2 regions of the Frigoribacterium sp. Leaf44 genome follow, and region 2 is predicted to be linked to the other one. Evidence: predicted binding sites of a transcription regulator. Region 2 holds the regulator's gene; the other holds the start of a gene.
The links. The regulator HrcA, encoded in region 2, represses chaperone genes, less so after heat shock. The targets are predictions, from matches to a motif close to TTNGCACTCGNNNNNNNCGAGTGCNAA.
Positions count from the first base shown of each region.

Region 1: a site for HrcA is predicted at 1,934-1,960, ahead of groL (chaperonin GroEL). Genes of this name have one in related genera too.

Region 1 is NZ_LMLG01000006.1:802,854-811,315, forward strand. It holds gene ASE87_RS12315 (DUF2332 domain-containing protein) at 1-262, shown strand, start outside; gene ASE87_RS12320 (DUF3263 domain-containing protein) at 405-692, shown strand; gene ASE87_RS12325 (LytR C-terminal domain-containing protein) at 710-1,282, shown strand; gene ASE87_RS12330 (cold-shock protein) at 1,600-1,803, shown strand; gene groL (chaperonin GroEL) at 2,002-3,621, shown strand; gene ASE87_RS12340 (cell wall metabolism sensor histidine kinase WalK) at 3,893-5,653, opposite strand; gene ASE87_RS12345 (response regulator transcription factor) at 5,770-6,462, opposite strand; gene ASE87_RS12350 (hypothetical protein) at 6,569-7,132, opposite strand; gene ASE87_RS12355 (DNA repair helicase XPB) at 7,129-8,462, opposite strand, start outside.
Region 2 is NZ_LMLG01000001.1:916,785-925,246, reverse strand. It holds gene ASE87_RS04255 (PhoH family protein) at 1-1,059, opposite strand, end outside; gene ASE87_RS04250 (histidine triad nucleotide-binding protein) at 1,049-1,426, opposite strand; gene ASE87_RS04245 (16S rRNA (uracil(1498)-N(3))-methyltransferase) at 1,477-2,220, opposite strand; gene dnaJ (molecular chaperone DnaJ) at 2,223-3,338, opposite strand; gene hrcA (heat-inducible transcriptional repressor HrcA) at 3,446-4,468, opposite strand; gene ASE87_RS04230 (DUF4870 domain-containing protein) at 4,647-5,138, shown strand; gene hemW (radical SAM family heme chaperone HemW) at 5,293-6,519, opposite strand; gene ASE87_RS04220 (DUF1990 family protein) at 6,522-7,295, opposite strand; gene lepA (translation elongation factor 4) at 7,301-8,462, opposite strand, start outside.

The sequences.
Region 1 (8,462 bases), on a different contig from region 2:
CCCGACGGACGCCACACCGGTCGTGGTCTCGACGGGCACGCTCGTCTACCTGCCGGGTCGGCGGCGCCAGGCTTTCGTCGACGAGGTCGGCCGGCTGGGTGCGCGGTGGATCTCGTACGAGCGCCGCGACCTGCTGACGGACGTGGTCGCCGAGGTGCCGCCGGGGGTGTCCGCCGACGACGCGTTCGCGGCCCTCGCCCTCGACGGCCGGGTGCTGGGCGTGGGGGACGCCCACGGCACGCGGCTGCACCTCACGGCCTGACCGCGGGTCGACGGGTCGCGGCACGAGGCGACCGGCGGCGCCTCGGGCGGGTGGACGCGTTGTCGGACCACGCCCCCGGCCTCCGCGATCGGTCGGGGCGCCGCCCATAGGATGACCCGGAACCCAGGGGAGGGCCGCCACGATGGACGAGAACGCGACAGGTGACGACGTGCGCTCGAGCGTGCTGTCCGAACGTGACCGCGCCGTCCTGGACTTCGAACAGCGTGCCCCCGCCTCGGCCGGTGCCCGGGAGGCCGCGATTCGTCGGGAGTTCGGCCTCGGGGTCGTCCGTTACCAGCAGTTGCTCAACTCGCTCATAGACCGACCCGCTGCACTGGCTTACGCACCCATGCTCGTCGGCCGCCTGCAGCGCCTGCGAGTCGCCCGCCACGACGCCCGATCGACCCGTTCGTTCGGTCCGACCCGCTGATCCACGAGAGACCACGCATGCCGAAATTCGACCGAGACCGGTTCGACGACGTCCCCGCCGACCTCGACCGCGTCGGGGCCCACCGGGCCGAGAAGCGCCCCGGCAGCGGCTGGATCGGCTTCGCTTGGGCGGCCCTCGCCGTCGGCGTGCTGGTCGGTGCCGGCGTCGTGTACCTCGGGGTCGCGAACAACAGCTTCCAGTTCGTCAACCCGTCGGCGTCCGGCACCGCCGAGGCCCAGGCGCCCGACACCGAGACGGCGACCCCTTCGGCCACGCCGACGGTGGCCCCGCTGACGGACCCCTCGCAGGTCGACCCCGCGGTCACCACGATCACCGTGCTGAACGGCACGGCCACCGCCGGGCTCGCCGGTTCGGCCTCCGAGCGGCTCGAGACCGCCGGCTGGGTCGTCGGCACGCAGGGCAACGCCAGCGAGCGCGTCGCGACCTCCACCGTCTACTACTCGGCGGCCGACGACGAGGCCGCGGCGCTCGGGCTCGCCCAGCAGCTCGGCATCACCGACGTCGAGGCGAGCGCGGCCTTCCCGGGGGCCGCCGTCACGATCGTCCTCGGGGCCGACTACAGCTCCTGACGCCGCCGTGCGACGCCCTCGCGGCGTCGCCCGATCCGAGGAGGCGCGAGTCCCGTCGGGCCCTCACCGCGCCTCCCGTGTTACGCCCGCGTTTAATTACCGGTGAAATCCTCGTTTTCTGCGGGTGTTTCTCGTTCGAGGTGTGTTCTTCCGCTTTTCCCGTGGCTAGCATCTGGAATTGGTCGCCTCCCACGGCTCGCCGACCTGGTGTTCTGCACGAGTGACGCTGTCCCGTCCGGGCTCGCAGATGATTGCGTCGACGACCCGGCTCTGCAGCACCGCACGCGCCGTACCACCACAGCAAGGGGAGCGACACCATGGCAAACGGGACCGTGAAATGGTTCAACGCGGAGAAGGGCTTCGGCTTCATCACCGTCGAGGGAGACGGCCAGGACGTCTTCGTGCACTACTCGGCCATCGACATGAGCGGGTACAAGGTCCTCGAAGAGGGCCAGGCCGTCGTGTTCGAGGTCGGCACGGGCGACAAGGGGCCGCAGGCGGAGTCCGTCCGGCTCGCCTGACGCCCACCGGTGCGCCTCGACGCACCGACGCCTCGCCGCACGCCGTCACGGTCCGCCGTGGCGGCGTGCTCGTGCGTCCGGGCCCCGCCACGTCACTTGCACTCTCATCGGGCGAGTGCCAGAATCGTTGCTGGCACTCGCGACACGTGAGTGCCAATGCTTCTGCTTCATGACGTCCGGGAGGGACGAAAAACACACATGGCTAAGATCATTGCTTTTGACGAAGAGGCCCGTCGTGGCCTCGAGCGTGGCCTGAACATCCTGGCCGACGCGGTGAAGGTCACGCTCGGCCCGCGTGGTCGCAACGTCGTGCTCGAGAAGAAGTGGGGCGCCCCCACCATCACGAACGACGGCGTCTCCATCGCCAAAGAGATCGAGCTCGACGACCCCTTCGAGAAGATCGGTGCCGAGCTCGTCAAAGAGGTCGCGAAGAAGACCGACGACGTCGCCGGCGACGGCACGACCACCGCGACGGTGCTGGCCCAGGCCCTCGTCCGCGAAGGTCTGCGCAACGTCGCGGCCGGTGCCGACCCCATCTCGCTGAAGCGCGGCATCGAGAAGGCCGCCCAGGCCGTCTCCGACCAGCTGCTGGCCGACGCGAAGGACATCGAGACCAAAGAGCAGATCGCTGCCACGGCCTCGATCTCGGCCGCCGACCCCACCATCGGTGCGCTCATCGCCGAAGCGATCGACAAGGTCGGCAAAGAGGGCGTCGTCACCGTCGAGGAGAGCAACACCTTCGGCACCGAGCTCGAGCTCACCGAGGGCATGCGCTTCGACAAGGGCTACCTGTCGCAGTACTTCGTCACCGACCCCGAGCGCCAGGAAGCCGTCTTCGAAGACGCCTACGTGCTCATCGTCAACTCGAAGATCTCGAACATCAAAGACCTGCTGCCGATCGTCGACAAGGTCATCCAGTCGGGCAAGCAGCTGCTCATCATCGCGGAAGACGTCGACGGCGAGGCCCTGGCCACGCTCGTCGTGAACAAGATCCGTGGCATCTTCAAGTCGGTCGCCGTCAAGGCCCCCGGCTTCGGCGACCGTCGCAAGGCGCAGCTGCAGGACATCGCGATCCTCACCGGTGGTCAGGTCATCGCCGAAGAGGTCGGTCTCAAGCTCGAGAACGCCACGCTCGACCTGCTCGGTCGTGCCCGCAAGGTCATCATCACCAAGGACGAGACGACCATCGTCGAGGGTGCCGGTGACGACGAGCAGATCGCCGGCCGCGTCCGTCAGATCCGCAGCGAGATCGAGGCGACCGACAGCGACTACGACCGCGAGAAGCTCCAGGAGCGCCTCGCGAAGCTCGCCGGTGGCGTCGCCGTCATCAAGGCGGGTGCCGCGACCGAGGTCGAGCTGAAAGAGCGCAAGCACCGCATCGAGGACGCCGTGCGCAACGCGAAGGCCGCCGTCGAAGAGGGCATCGTCGCCGGTGGCGGCGTCGCCCTCATCCAGGCCGGCAAGACCGCGCTGGCGAACCTGCAGCTCGAGGGCGACGAGGCGACGGGTGCGAACATCGTCCGTGTCGCGATCGACGCTCCCCTGAAGCAGATCGCCTTCAACGCCGGCATGGAGCCCGGCGTCGTGGCCGACAAGGTCCGCGGGCTCGACATCGGTTGGGGCCTCAACGCCGCGACCGGCGAGTACGTCGACATGCTGGCAGCCGGCATCATCGACCCCGCCAAGGTCACGCGTTCGGCTCTGCAGAACGCCGCGTCGATCGCCGGTCTGTTCCTCACGACCGAGGCCGTCGTCGCCGACAAGCCCGAGAAGAACCCGGCCCCGGCCGGCGACCCCTCGGGTGGCATGGACTTCTAGTCCGCAGCCGCGCGGCTCACACCGCGCACACGCTCAAGGGCGGTTCCCCTCCGGGGGAGCCGCCCTTCGGCGTTGCCGGGGGGAGGGACGTGAGCCGCGGTTCGGCCGGGCTTCGGCACCGGCTCCGGACGACGCCAGAAGTGGACACGACACCACGTTGTGGACACGGCGCCACGAGAAGACGTGGTGCGGTGTCCACTTCCTGGCGTCGTGGGCCGGTTGCACGGGTCGCGGGGCGTCCGGCGTCCGGCGCGGGCCGGGGTCGGTCGGGCTACGCGGTCGCGACGGAGGGCTCGGCCGGGGTGAGAGCGTCGGCGGGCATCAGCGGGAGGGCGACCCGGAACGTGGCTCCACCCCCGGGGGTGTCGTCGACGTCCACCGAGCCGCCGTGGGCCGCGACGATGCCGGACACGATGGCCAGGCCGAGGCCGCTGCCGCCCGTGTCGCGGGTACGCGACGAGTCGGCCCGCCAGAAGCGCTGGAAGATCTTCTCGCGGATCTGCGGTGGGATGCCCTCGCCGTGGTCGACGATGGCGACGGTGGCGACACCACGCCCGGGGTCGGACTGCACCACGAGCTCGATCGGGCTGTCCGCCTCGGTGAACCGCATGGCGTTGCCCATCAGGTTGGTGATCACCTGGCGGATCTTGTTCTCTTCGCCGTGCACGATGGCCGGGGCCTCGAACCTCTGCACTTCGCCCTGGAGCTGGGCGGCGGTGGCCGTGTCGCCGTTGCGGACGGCGCGAGCCCTCAGGCTGCGGAGGCGGGCGAGGGTCGCGCCCGCGAACGAGATCGCACCCGTCGCGCCGGGTGAGGCATCCGTGGGTGAGGTGCCTGCGGTCGGGGTGCTCGCGGCCGGTGGTGCGGCCTCGGGGGAACGTCCGTCGGCCGGTGTCTCGTCGCCGTCGGTCAGGGCCGGCACCGCGGCGAGGACGGGCTCGAGCACGATCACGTCGATGTCTCGATCCGGGTTCGACGCCATGGTGTCGAGGGCCGAATCGCGGGCCAGCTGCACGAGGTCGACGGGACCGAGCTCGAGCGGTTTGGACTCGTCGAGACGGGCGAGGGCGAGGAGGTCCTGCACCAGCACGCCCATGCGGATGGCCTCCTTCTCGATGCGGTCCATGGCCTGGGCGACGTCCTCGGGCTTGGTCAGCGCACCCATGCGGTACAGCTCGGCGTAGCCGCGGAGGGAGACGAGCGGCGTCCGGAGTTCGTGGCTCGCGTCGCCGACGAAGCGGCGCATCTGGTCGATCGTCCTGGCGCGGTCGTCGAAGGCGCTGTCGATCCGGTTGAGCATCGTGTTGAGGGACCGGTTCAGTCGTCCGACCTCGGTGTTCGGCGTCGTCGAGTCGAGTCGCTGGGTGAAGTCGCCGTCGGCGAAGCGGGCCGCGGTCGCCTCGACGTCGCGCAGCGGCGCGAAGGTCGACGTGACGAGCAGGCGGGTGAGGGCGGCACCGAGCACGACGACCGAGAGGCCGAACCCCAGGAAGATGCCGCCGAAGCGCCCGATCGTCGCATTGGTGCCCGCCAGGTTGGTTCCGGCCACGATGACGGCGGGCACGGTCGTCACGCTGCCCTGGGCGTCGGTCGAGCGCAGGGCGGCCGCGTGGGCGAAGAGGCGCCACTCGTTGTCGCGGCTCGAGTTGTACCGGTTGAAGGCCTCGTCGAGGGGAGCGCCGGCGACGCCGACGCCGGTGAGGTCGGGGGCGTCGGTGGCACTCGACAGCTGCGAACGGGTGTCGCAGATCAGGTCGCCCTCGTCGTCGAGGATCGCGACGTAGCTGCTGGTGAGGCCCGCGAAGTTCACGGTGCACGACCGGGAGTCCGCCTGGTCGAACGAGGCGCTGGTGAAGTTGGTCGCCGAGTTGCGCAGGGACGTGTCGACCTGTCCCATCAGATAGGTGCTCAGGACGGTCATCGTGCCGAGGCCGGCCACGACGAGGCCGAGGGTGACCAGGGTCACCGTGATGCCGGTGATCTTGGTGCGGATGGAGATCTCGTTCCACCACTGCGAGAGGCGAGCGTGCATGAGGACAGACGCTAGCGGAACCGGCTGGGCACACCCCGCCCGTCGGAGCACGGACGACGACGCCCGACCGCTCGGGGCGGTCGGGCGTCGTCGTGTTCACGCACCAGGGCTGGTGGTCAGGCCTTCGTGGCCTTGAGCATGTAGCCGAAGCCCCGCTTGGTCTGGATGATGGGCTCCGTCGAGAACTGGTCGAGCTTGCGACGCAGGTACGAGATGTAGCTCTCGACGATGCCGGCGTCGCCGTTGAAGTCGTACTCCCACACGTGGTCGAGGATCTGGGCCTTCGAGAGCACGCGGTTCGGGTTGAGCATGAGGTAACGGAGCAGCTTGAACTCGGTGGGGCTGAGCTCGATGGCCGTCTCACCGATGGTGACCTCGTGGGTGTCTTGGTCCATCGTCAGCTCGCCGGCACGGATGATGGCGTCTTCGTCCTCGTTCATCGTGCGACGCAGGATCGCCTTGATGCGCGCGACGATCTCGTCGAGGCTGAACGGCTTGGTGACGTAGTCGTCGCCGCCGACCGTGAGGCCGGTGATCTTGTCCTCGGTGTCGTCCTTCGCCGTGAGGAAGAGGATCGGCGAGGTGTAACCCGACGAGCGGAGGCGCTTGGTCACGCCGAACCCGTTCATGTCGGGCAGCATCACGTCGAGGATGATCAGGTCGGGTTCTTCTTCGAGGACCGCCGAGATCGCCTGCGCACCGTTGCCGACCGCACGGACGGCGAAGCCCGCGAACCGCAGGCTGGTGGTCAACAGGTCGCGGATGTTCGGTTCGTCGTCGACGATCAGGATCTTGGGGCCGTCACTCATGCGCCCAAGTATCTGCGCGCCTCCTCGGTGTTTCCTGTGAGGCGGAGGAGCGTCACCCGCACGTGGGCGGAGCGGCAGCCCTCAGGCGGCCGAGACGGCAGGTCGCTCAGGCGTCCGGGCCGGACCACTCGACGTTGGGTACCAGGGCGACGCGCGTGGTGAGCTCGAGCAGCTCGTCGGGCACGGCCAGGGTGAAGTCCACGCCCTCACGCCGCTCGAGCACCGCCGTGTAGCCCGAGGCCCGTGTGATCTGCCAGCCCGGGAACTCCTCGACGGAGGCGGCGACGACCTGGGCCTCGGAGGCGTCGTCGGTCGCGCCGATCGCGGTGAGCCCGGCGAACAGGTGGTCCTTGACGGGCGACCCGGCGAGCAGGTCGCTGCGTTCGATCACCTCGGGGTCGGGGCTCCAGGTCACGATGCTGAGGGTCGCCCCCGCGTGGAGGCCGCCCTGCACCTCGTAGGTGCGGGCGACCGACACGACGACGGACGGGTCCCACTCGGCGAACCGGGCGACCTGGCCGCGGAACTCCATGGCGTCGTGGTCGAGGGAGGCCACGAGCGGACCGAACGTCGCGAACGGGGCCTGGTCGGCCGCGAACACCCTTCGCAGGCTGTCGCGCCAGAGCTCGTCGTCGCCCAGGGGGAGGTCGGCGTCCGTGGCGTCGCTCACGCGGCGACCACCGGCGAGTCGAGGATCGTGTAGCTGTAGCCCTGTTCGGCCAGGAACCGCTGACGGTTCTGGGCGAAGTCCTGGTCGACCGTGTCGCGGCTGACGAGCGTGTAGAACGAGGCCGGCAAGCCCGACTTCTTCGGCCGCAGCAGACGACCGAGTCGCTGTGCCTCTTCTTGCCGCGACCCGTACGAGCCGCTCACCTGGATGGCCACGGTCGCCTCGGGCAGGTCGACCGAGAAGTTGGCCACCTTCGAGACGACGAGCACCTTGAGGTCGCCGTCGCGGAAGCGCTGGTAGAGGCGCTCGCGCTCGTCGATGGCCGTGCTGCCGGTCAGCGTGGGGGCGTCGAGCACCGCGGCGAGCTCGTCGAGCTGGTCGAGGTACTGGCCGATGACGAGGATCTGCTCGCCGTCGTGCCGGGCCACGAGGTGCTTGACCACGTCGAGCTTGGCCGGGGCCGTCGCGGCCAACCGGTAGCGCTCGTCGTCGGGGGAGGCCGCGTACTCGAGCCGCGCCTCCTGGGGGAGGTCGACCCTCACCTCGTAGCACGAGGCCGGCGAGATGAAGCCCTGGGCCTCGATCTCCTTCCACGGGGCGTCGAAGCGCTTGGGGCCGATCAGGCTGAAGACGTCGCTCTCGCGGCCGTCCTCGCGGACCAGCGTCGCGGTGAGGCCGAGGCGCCTGCGGGCCTGCAGCTCGGCCGTCAGCTTGAAGACCGGCGCGGGCAGGAGGTGCACCTCGTCGTAGACGACCAGGCCCCAGTCGAGCGCGTCGAGCAGCGAGAGGTGCGTGTACTTGCCCCCGCGGCGGGCCGTGAGGATCTGGTAGGTGGCGATGGTGACCGGCTTGACCTCTTTCACCGAGCCGGAGTACTCGCCGATCTCGTCCTCGGTCAGCGAGGTGCGCTTGAGCAGCTCGTCCCGCCACTGTCGCGCGGAGACGGTGTTCGTGACGAGGATCAGCGTGGTGGTGCCGGCGGCCGCCATGGCCCCGGCCCCGACGAGGGTCTTGCCGGCGCCGCACGGCAGCACGACGACGCCCGAGCCGCCCTCGAAGAAGTTGTCGATCGCCTTCTGCTGGTAGTCGCGCAGGTGCCAGTCGCTCTCGTCGAGGTCGATGGCGTGCGGGGTGCCGGGCGTGTAACCGGCGTGGTCCTCGGCGGGCCAGCCGAGCTTGACGAGCTGTTGCTTGACCTCGCCGCGCGCCCACGGCAGGAGCTCCCACAGGTCGTCGGCCCGCTTGACGCCGAGCAGCTCGCCGACCTTCTTGGCCCGGGTGACCTCGCTCAGCACGGAGCTGTCGGTGCCGCGCAGCAGCAACTGGTCGC
Region 2 (8,462 bases):
GTTGCCCGCTTCGACCTGGTCGTTCGCCGCTTCGTGACGGCGGTGCTGCTGGGTCTGACGTTCGGCGTCGTAGGTCGTGTACGCGTCGACGATGCGGCCCACGAGCGTGTGCCGCACCACGTCGTCGCTGGTGAGGCGGGCGAAGTGGATGTCGTCGATGCCGTCGAGCACCGTCGTGACGAGCTGGAGCCCGCTGGCCCCCGTGGGCAGGTCGACCTGGGTGACGTCGCCCGTGACGACCATGCGCGAGCCGAAGCCGAGCCGGGTGAGGAACATCTTCATCTGCTCGGGCGTCGTGTTCTGCGCCTCGTCGAGGACGACGAACGCGTCGTTGAGCGTCCGACCGCGCATGTAGGCCAGAGGGGCCACCTCGACGGTGCCGGCCGCGAGCAGCTTGGGCACGATCTCGGGGTCCATCATCTCGTTGAGCGCGTCGTAGAGCGGTCGGAGGTACGGGTCGATCTTGTCGGTGAGGGTGCCGGGCAGGAAACCCAACCGCTCGCCGGCCTCGACCGCGGGGCGCGTCAGGATGATCCGCTGGACCTCGCGGCGCTGCAGTGCCTGGACGGCCTTGGCCATGGCCAGGTAGGTCTTGCCCGTACCGGCCGGGCCGATGCCGAACGTGATGGTGTGCTGGTCGATCGCGTCGACGTACTCTTTCTGACCCGGTGTCTTCGCCCGCACGCCCTTGCCGCGGCTGGTGACGATGGGCTGCCCGAAGACCTCGGACGGGCTGCCCTGCCCCGAGTCGAGCAGACGGGCCGACGTCGCGACCTCGGCCGGGCCGAGGTCGTGGCCGCCGCGGACCATCGAGACGAGCTCGTCGACGAGCCCCTCGGCCCGGCCAACCGCGGACGAGGGCCCCTCGAGGGTGACCTCGTTGCCGCGCACGAGCACGCGGACCTCGGGGTACTGCTTCTCGACCGCACGCAGCAGGCGGTCTTGCGGGCCCAGCAGCTGGACCATGGCGACGCCGTCGACGGTGACGTCGACGCGCCGGACGTCGTCGCCCGTCGTCGGTGTCGAGGGGCCGGTGGCGTTCGTGTCGCTAGTGGGCAAGGGTGCCTTCCTCCAGGGGTCCGCCGAGCACATGGGCGTGCACGTGGAACACGGTCTGCCCGGCGGATGCGCCGGTGTTGAAGATCAAACGGAACTCTGACCCGGAGTGTTCCCCGAACGCCGCCGGGTCGGCCGCGAGCCGGGAGGCGGTCGCCACCAGCTCGGCGAGCAGCGCGGGGTCGCCCTCGGCGAGTTCGACGACGTCGCGGTACGCCTGGGTCTTGGGCACCACGAGCAGGTGGACGGGTGCCCGGGGCGCGATGTCGCGGAACGCGATGACCGTGTCGCTCTCGAACACGATGTCGGCGGGGATCTCGCGCGCGACGATGCGGCTGAAGACGGTGGGCTCGTCGGAGGTCTCGGACATGCTGCCCATCGTAGCGACGACCGCCGACACGACCCCCGGGTGCGTGGCGGTCACCAGCGGCCGAGACGCACGCTCAGCACGGACAGGGCGGCCGGACCGGCCGTGGAGGTACGCAGGACGGCGTCCCCGAGGCGCACGGCGCGGGCACCGGCCTCGGCTAGCTGCTGCAGCTCGGCGGGCGACACCCCGCCCTCGGGACCGACGACCACGACGACGCGGTCGGGCACCGCGCCTCCTGCGGTGAGGTCGACCGCCGTGAGCGCCTGCTCGGCCGACGGCTCGAGCACGAGGACGAGATCGCGGGAGGCGCGCTCGGCCAGCTGCCGCGTCGTCGCGAGCCCGGACACCTCGGGCGCCCACGGACGGATCGACTGCTTGGTCGCCTCGCGCACGATCGACGACCAGCGGGTGAGCCCCTTGGCGACCTTGGGACCCTCCCAACGGGAGATGCTGCGGGCCGCGGCCCACGGGACGATCTCGTCGACGCCGAGCTCGGTCGCGGCCTGTACCGCGAGCTCGTCGCGGTCGCCCTTGGCGAGGGCCTGGGCGAGGACCAGCCGCGTCGTCGGCGCCTCGTGCCGCACCACCCGCGTCGCGAGCAGCACCAGCCGCTCGGGCGCCGCCTCGCTCACCTCGCCCTGGACCACCAAGCCCCGACCGTTGCCGAGGGTGAGCGCTTCGCCCACCCGGACACGGCTGACCGTCACCGCGTGCCGCGCCTCGGAACCGGTCAGCTCGACGGTCGAACCGACCTCGGCGGCGACCAGGTCGTCGACCAGGTAGAAGTGCGCCACGATCAGAAGTTGAGGAAGCGGTCGCGCAACTTGCCGAAGAGGCCCTGCTGGAAGTGCGACAGCTCGGGAGCCGCAGAGCGCCGACCCGAGGCGAACTTCTCGATCAACTCGCGCTCTTTGTGGCTGAGCTTGGTCGGGGTGACCACCTGGACGCCGATCTTGAGGTCGCCGCGACCCGTTCCGCGCAGTCGGGTGATGCCGCGGTCCTTCACGGTGAGGATGTCGGCACTCTGGGTGCCGGGCCTGATCTCGACCTCGATCTCGCCGTCGAGCCCGGTGAGCGTCGTCGTCGTGCCGAGGATGGCGTCGGTCATCTGCACCTCGAGCGTCGCCAGCAGGTCGTCGCCGTTGCGGCTGTAGGTGTCGTGGTGCCGCACCTTGACCTCGAGGTAGAGGTCGCCGTTCGGGCCGCCGGCCTGGCCGACCTCGCCCTGACCGGGCAACTGGAGCCTGAGCCCGGTGTCGACGCCCGCGGGGATGTCGATGGGGATCGAACGCCGGGCCCGGACGCGCCCCTGGCCCTGGCACGTCGGGCAGGGGTTGGGGATGACGGTGCCGTACCCACGGCAGGTTCCGCACGGGCTCGACGTCATGACGTTGCCGAGCAGCGAGCGCACGGTGCGCTGGATCTGCCCGGAGCCACCGCAGATGTCGCAGGTCTGGGGCGAGGTGCCGGGTGCACAGCACGAGCCGCTGCACGTGTCGCAGAGGACGGCCGTGTCGACCTCGATGTCGCGCTGCGTGCCGAAGACGATGTCCTCGAGGTCGACCTCGAGGCGCAGGAGCGCGTCCTGCCCGCGTTCGCGCCGGGACCGCGGCCCCTGACGTTGGCCCTGACCACCACCGCCGAAGAACGCGTCGAAGATGTCGCCGAAGCCGGCGGCCCCGCCACCGCCACCGCCGCCGAAGCCGGGCTGCGGACCCAGGTCGTAGCGTTCGCGTTGCTGCGGGTCGCTGAGCACGTCGTAGGCGTGCGTGACGTCCTTGAACCGTTCGGACGCGTCGGGGCTGGGATTGACGTCGGGGTGCAGCTCGCGAGCGAGCTTGCGGTACGCCTTCTTGATCTCTTCCGGGGTCGCCTGACGGTCGACTCCGAGGACGTCGTAATGATCTGCCACTGGTTCTCGTCTGCCTCTGGTGTGGTGTGGTGGTCTTCCCGGCGGGGCCGGGCCCGGCGGACCGGGACGGGATGGGGTCGTGGGACGGCCGGGGCCGTCGGCGTCGGCTACCGCTCGGCGAGCAGCGACGACAGGTAACGGGCGACGGCACGCACCGCCGCCATGTTGGTCGAGTAGTCCATGCGCATGGGCCCGAGGACGCCGAGCCTCGCGATCTCGCTGCCCTGCGTCGAGTACCCGCTGGCCAGCACCGACGCCTGCGACAACCCGAACGAGGCGTTCTCCCGTCCGATGCTCGCGGCCACGTCGACGGCGTCGAGCTGCATCTCGCCGAACAACCGCAGCAGGGCGACCTGTTCTTCGATCGCCTCGAGCACCGGGAAGAGGTCACCGCTGAAGTCGTCGCCCGTGCGCACCAGGTTCGCCGCACCGGCCATGACGAGGCGGTCCTGGCGTCCGGCGGCGATCTGCTCGGTGAGGCTCGCGACGACGACGCCGACGACCGCCGCGAGATCGGGGCGGAAGCGCGTCGGCAGGTCGGTGAGGGCCGTGGAGGCCTCACCGAGGGGCCGTCCGCCGACCGCGGCGTTGATGGCGGCCCGCAGTTCGGACAGGAAGGACTCGTCGACGGCGGTGCGGATGTCGACGACCCGCTGCTCGACCTGGCCGCTGTCGGTGATGAGCACCGTCATGACGCGGCCGTCGCCCAGGCTGACCAGTTCGACGTGACGCACGCGGGCCCGGGAGAAGGTGGGGTACTGCACCAGCGCCACCTGGTTCGTGAGCTGCGACAGCAGACGGACCGTCCGCCCCAGCACCTCGTCGAGGTCGGTGGAGTCGCCGAGGAAGGTCTCGATGGCCTGACGCTGGGCGGCGCTGAGGGGTCTCAGGTCGGCGAGCTGGTTGACGAAGAGCCGATAGCCCTTGTCGGTCGGCACCCGACCCGACGAGGTGTGCGGGGCCGCGATGAGCTCTTCTTCTTCGAGCAGCGCCATGTCGTTGCGGATCGTCGCCGCCGAGACGCCGAACTGGTGTCGCTCGACGATGGACTTGGAGCCCACGGGCTCACGGGACGCGACGTAGTCGTGCACGATGACGCGCAGGACTTCGAGACCGCGTTCGGAGACCATGACGCACCTCTCTTCGCTCGACGCCCCGGGTCGTCCGCCCGCCGGGCGACCGGTCCTGGCACTCGACGTGCCGGACTGCCAATCGTACGACACCTCCGTCGCGAGGCCTACTCGCGCCGCGCCCGGCTGCCCTAGGGTGGCGGGGACATCCGCAGGACACTCACGAACAGGTGCAGCCATGACCGAGAACCCTCCCGCCCAGCCGAACGGCCCGCAGAACGGGCGACCCGGCCAGAACGGGCAGCCCGGCCAGCCCTACGGCCACGGCCAGCAGCCCGGTCAGGGCCAGCAGCCCGGCGCCGGCTACGGCCAGCAGCCCGGCTACCAGCAGCAGCCCGTCCAGCCGATGCGCCCCGAGGACGAGAAGCTGTGGTCGACGCTCATCCACCTCGGCGGCATCATCTTCGCGTTCGTCCCGGCTCTCGTCGGCTACCTCGTGTTGAAGGACCGTGGCCCGTTCATCCGGGAACACACCAAGACCGCGCTGAACTTCCAGATCACGATGGCCATCGTCTACGTGATCTCGGCGATCCTGTCGATCATCGTCATCGGAGGCGTGCTCGCACTCGTCGCCGGCATCCTCGTCATCATCTTCTCGATCATCGCCGCCGTCGCGGCCAACAAGGGCCAGTGGTACAAGTACCCGCTGACCATCGAGTTCATCAAGTAGGCGGTCGACCGGCCCGGACGGGCACGACGCGAGGCGCGACTCCCCCGGGAGCCGCGCCTCCTGCGTTCCGGGCCCGTGCCTCCCGGGCCCGTGCCTCCGGGTCCGTCGCCTCGGGGCGCCGACCGAGAACGTGACTCGATCCGGGCACACCGGGTCAGTCGGGCAGCAGGCGCCGCACGACGGCGTCGGCCATGAGGCGACCCTCACGGGTGAGCACCACGCGACCCTGCAGGGCCGGGCGCCCCTCGACCCAGCCGTCGGCGATGAGCCCGGCGACCGCCTGGCGCCCGTCGTCGTCGAGCTCGGAGGTCGGCAGCCCCTCGCGGATGCGCACCCCGAGCAGGACGCGCTCGACCCGACGGGTCTCGTCGTCGAGGGTCTCGCGCCCCGCGGCCGGTGACTCGCCCGCGGCCATGCGTTGTTGGTAGGCAGCCGGATGCTTGACGTTCCACCATCGGACGCCGCCGACGTGGCTGTGCGCGCCCGGGCCGACGCCCCACCAGTCGTGGCCCTGCCAGTAGGCCAGGTTGTGGCGGGAGCGGTGCTCGACGCCACGCGACCAGTTGCTGACCTCGTACCAGTCGTACCCCGCCGCGGCGAGCCGGTCGTCCGCGATTTCGTACATGTCGGCCGCGGTGTCGTCGTCGGGCATCGGGACCTCGCCGCGCTTGATCTGGCGGGCGAGCTTCGTGCCGTCCTCGACGATCAACGAGTAGGCCGAGAGGTGGTCGGGCTGCTGCTCGAGGGCGACGTCGAGAGAACGCCTCCAGTCGTCGAGGGTCTCGCCGGGCGTGCCGTAGATGAGGTCGAGGCTGACGTCGAGCCCGGCGTCACGCGCCCAGCGCACCACGAACGGGATGCGCTCGGGATCGTGCGTGCGCTCGAGGGTGGCGAGCACGCTCGGCACGGCCGACTGCATGCCGAAGCTGACGCGCGTGAACCCGGCGTCGGCGAGCTGCTGCAGGTACGCGGCGTCGACCGAGTCGGGGTTCGCCTCGGTCGTCACCTCGGCGCCGGGCTCGAGACCCCAGGTGTCGACCATCGCGTGCAGCATCGACGTCAGGTCGCCCGCGGGCAGCATCGTCGGGGTGCCCCCGCCGAAGAACACCGAGGAGGCGCGGCGCGGCGGCAGACCCGCCTCGCGCAGCACACGTCCCCCGAGCTCGATCTCGGCGACGGCCTGCCCGGCGTAGTCGTCCCGGCGTGCGCCCCGCAGTTCGTCGCCGGTGTACGTGTTGAAGTCGCAGTACCCGCAGCGCACGCGGCAGAACGGGACGTGCAGGTAGACCCCGAAGTTGCGGTCGTCCGCGCCGACCGCGACGGTCTCGGGCAGGCGTCCGTCGACGGGGGCGGGATCGCCGAGGGGAAGGGCTCCGGGCACCGTCAGGCGCCGGTTCCCGAGGCGTCGCCGCGCGGACCGGTCGGGGGCCGGTCGTCGCCGCGGGGATCGCCGACCCCGGCCTCGGTGTCCTCCACGACGACGACCTCGTCGGTCTGCTCGCCCTTCTCGTTGAGGCTCAGGGCCCGCAGGTACCGCTTCGTGTACTGCGCCTGCGTGCGTCGCAGGAAAGGTGCCACGAGGCGCCATTTCGCGCTCGACGGCTTGGAGAACGACCTGATGGAGAGCCAGACCGAACCGTCGTCGGTCTGGTCGACGATCCAGGATTCCTCGCCGCTCTCGGGGTGGCCGTCGAGGGTTCCGTACGCGAAGCCCTTGCGCTTCGGTTCGTCGATGACGTAGACGACGCGGACCGGCGCCTCGACCGTGCGCCCGTAGGCCTCGATGCTGAGCGTGGCCGTCGTGCCCGCCGTGAGGAGGGGTGTGCCGTCGGGCGAGTACCGCGACTCGTCGCGCGCGGTCGTCCACTCGGCCGCGTCGACCGGTTGCCCGTGCTCGTCGAACTGGACGGGCGTGTACTCGCTCTCGTCGGCCGGCGGCACGCTGTCGACCCGGACGCGGATGCCGCTGCGCTCCTGGATCTGCCAGGTCATCGTGGCGATCCAGGCCGCGGCGAAGCGGGCGTCGCCGTGGCCGACGCGCGCCCGGTACTCGGCCGGCTTGAATCCCTTCGGCGGGTACTGCATGAGGTCGGGGGCCTGCGTCGCCCCGACCTCGCCGTAGGTCGTGCGGGTCTCCGTGTGGGTGGCTCGACGCATGGACCCTACTTCTTGTCTTTCTTCTCGACGTCACCGCTGAGGGCGGCGATGAAGGCCTCTTGGGGCACGTCGACCCGACCGATGGTCTTCATGCGCTTCTTGCCCTCTTTCTGCTTCTCGAGCAGCTTGCGCTTGCGCGAGATGTCACCGCCGTAGCACTTGGCCAGGACGTCCTTGCGCATGGCGCGGATGCTCTCGCGGGCGATGATCCGGGCACCGATGGCGGCCTGGATGGGCACCTCGAACTGCTGCCTCGGGATGAGCTCGCGCAACCGGCCCGTCATGAGGACCCCGTAGGCGTAGGCCTTGTCGCGGTGCACGATCGCGCTGAACGCGTCGACCTGTTCGCCCTGCAGCAGGATGTCGACCTTGACCAGGTCGGCCTCTTGGTCGCCGATGGGTTCGTAGTCGAGGCTGGCGTAGCCCGCCGTCTTCGACTTGAGGCTGTCGAAGAAGTCGAACACGATCTCGCCGAGGGGCATCGCGTAACGGATCTCGACCCTGTCCTCGCCGAGGTACTCCATGCCGAGCAGGGTGCCGCGGCGCTGCTGGCAGAGCTCCATGATGACGCCGACGTAGTCCTTGGGCGCGAGGATGCCCGCCTTGACCATGGGCTCGCTGACGCTGGTGATCTTGCCGCCCGGGAATTCGCTCGGGTTGGTGACCGTGACGGTCTGCTTGTCTTCGGTCGTGACCTCGTAGATGACGCTCGGCGCCGTCGTGATGAGGTCGAGGCCGAACTCACGCTCGAGGCGCTCGGTGACGATCTCGAGGTGCAGCAGGCCGAGGAACCCGCAGCGGAAGCCGAACCCCAGGGCCACGGAGGTCTCGGGTTCGTACACCAGCGCGGCGTCCGACAGCTTGAGCTTGTCGAGGGCCTCGCGCAGGATGGGGTAGTCGCTGCCGTCGATCGGGTAGAGCCCCGAGAAGACCATGGGCAGCGGCTCGGTGTAGCCGCTGAGTGCCTCGGTCGCGGGCTTGGCCGCCGTCGTGACGGTGTCGCCCACCTTCGAGAGGCGGACGTCCTTCACGCCGGTGATGAGATAGCCGACCTCGCCGACCGACAGCCCCTGGCTGGGGACGGGCTCGGGCGACGAGACGCCGATCTCGAGGATGTCGTGCGTCGACTTCGTCGACATCATCTGCACCTTCTCGCGCGGGTGCAGG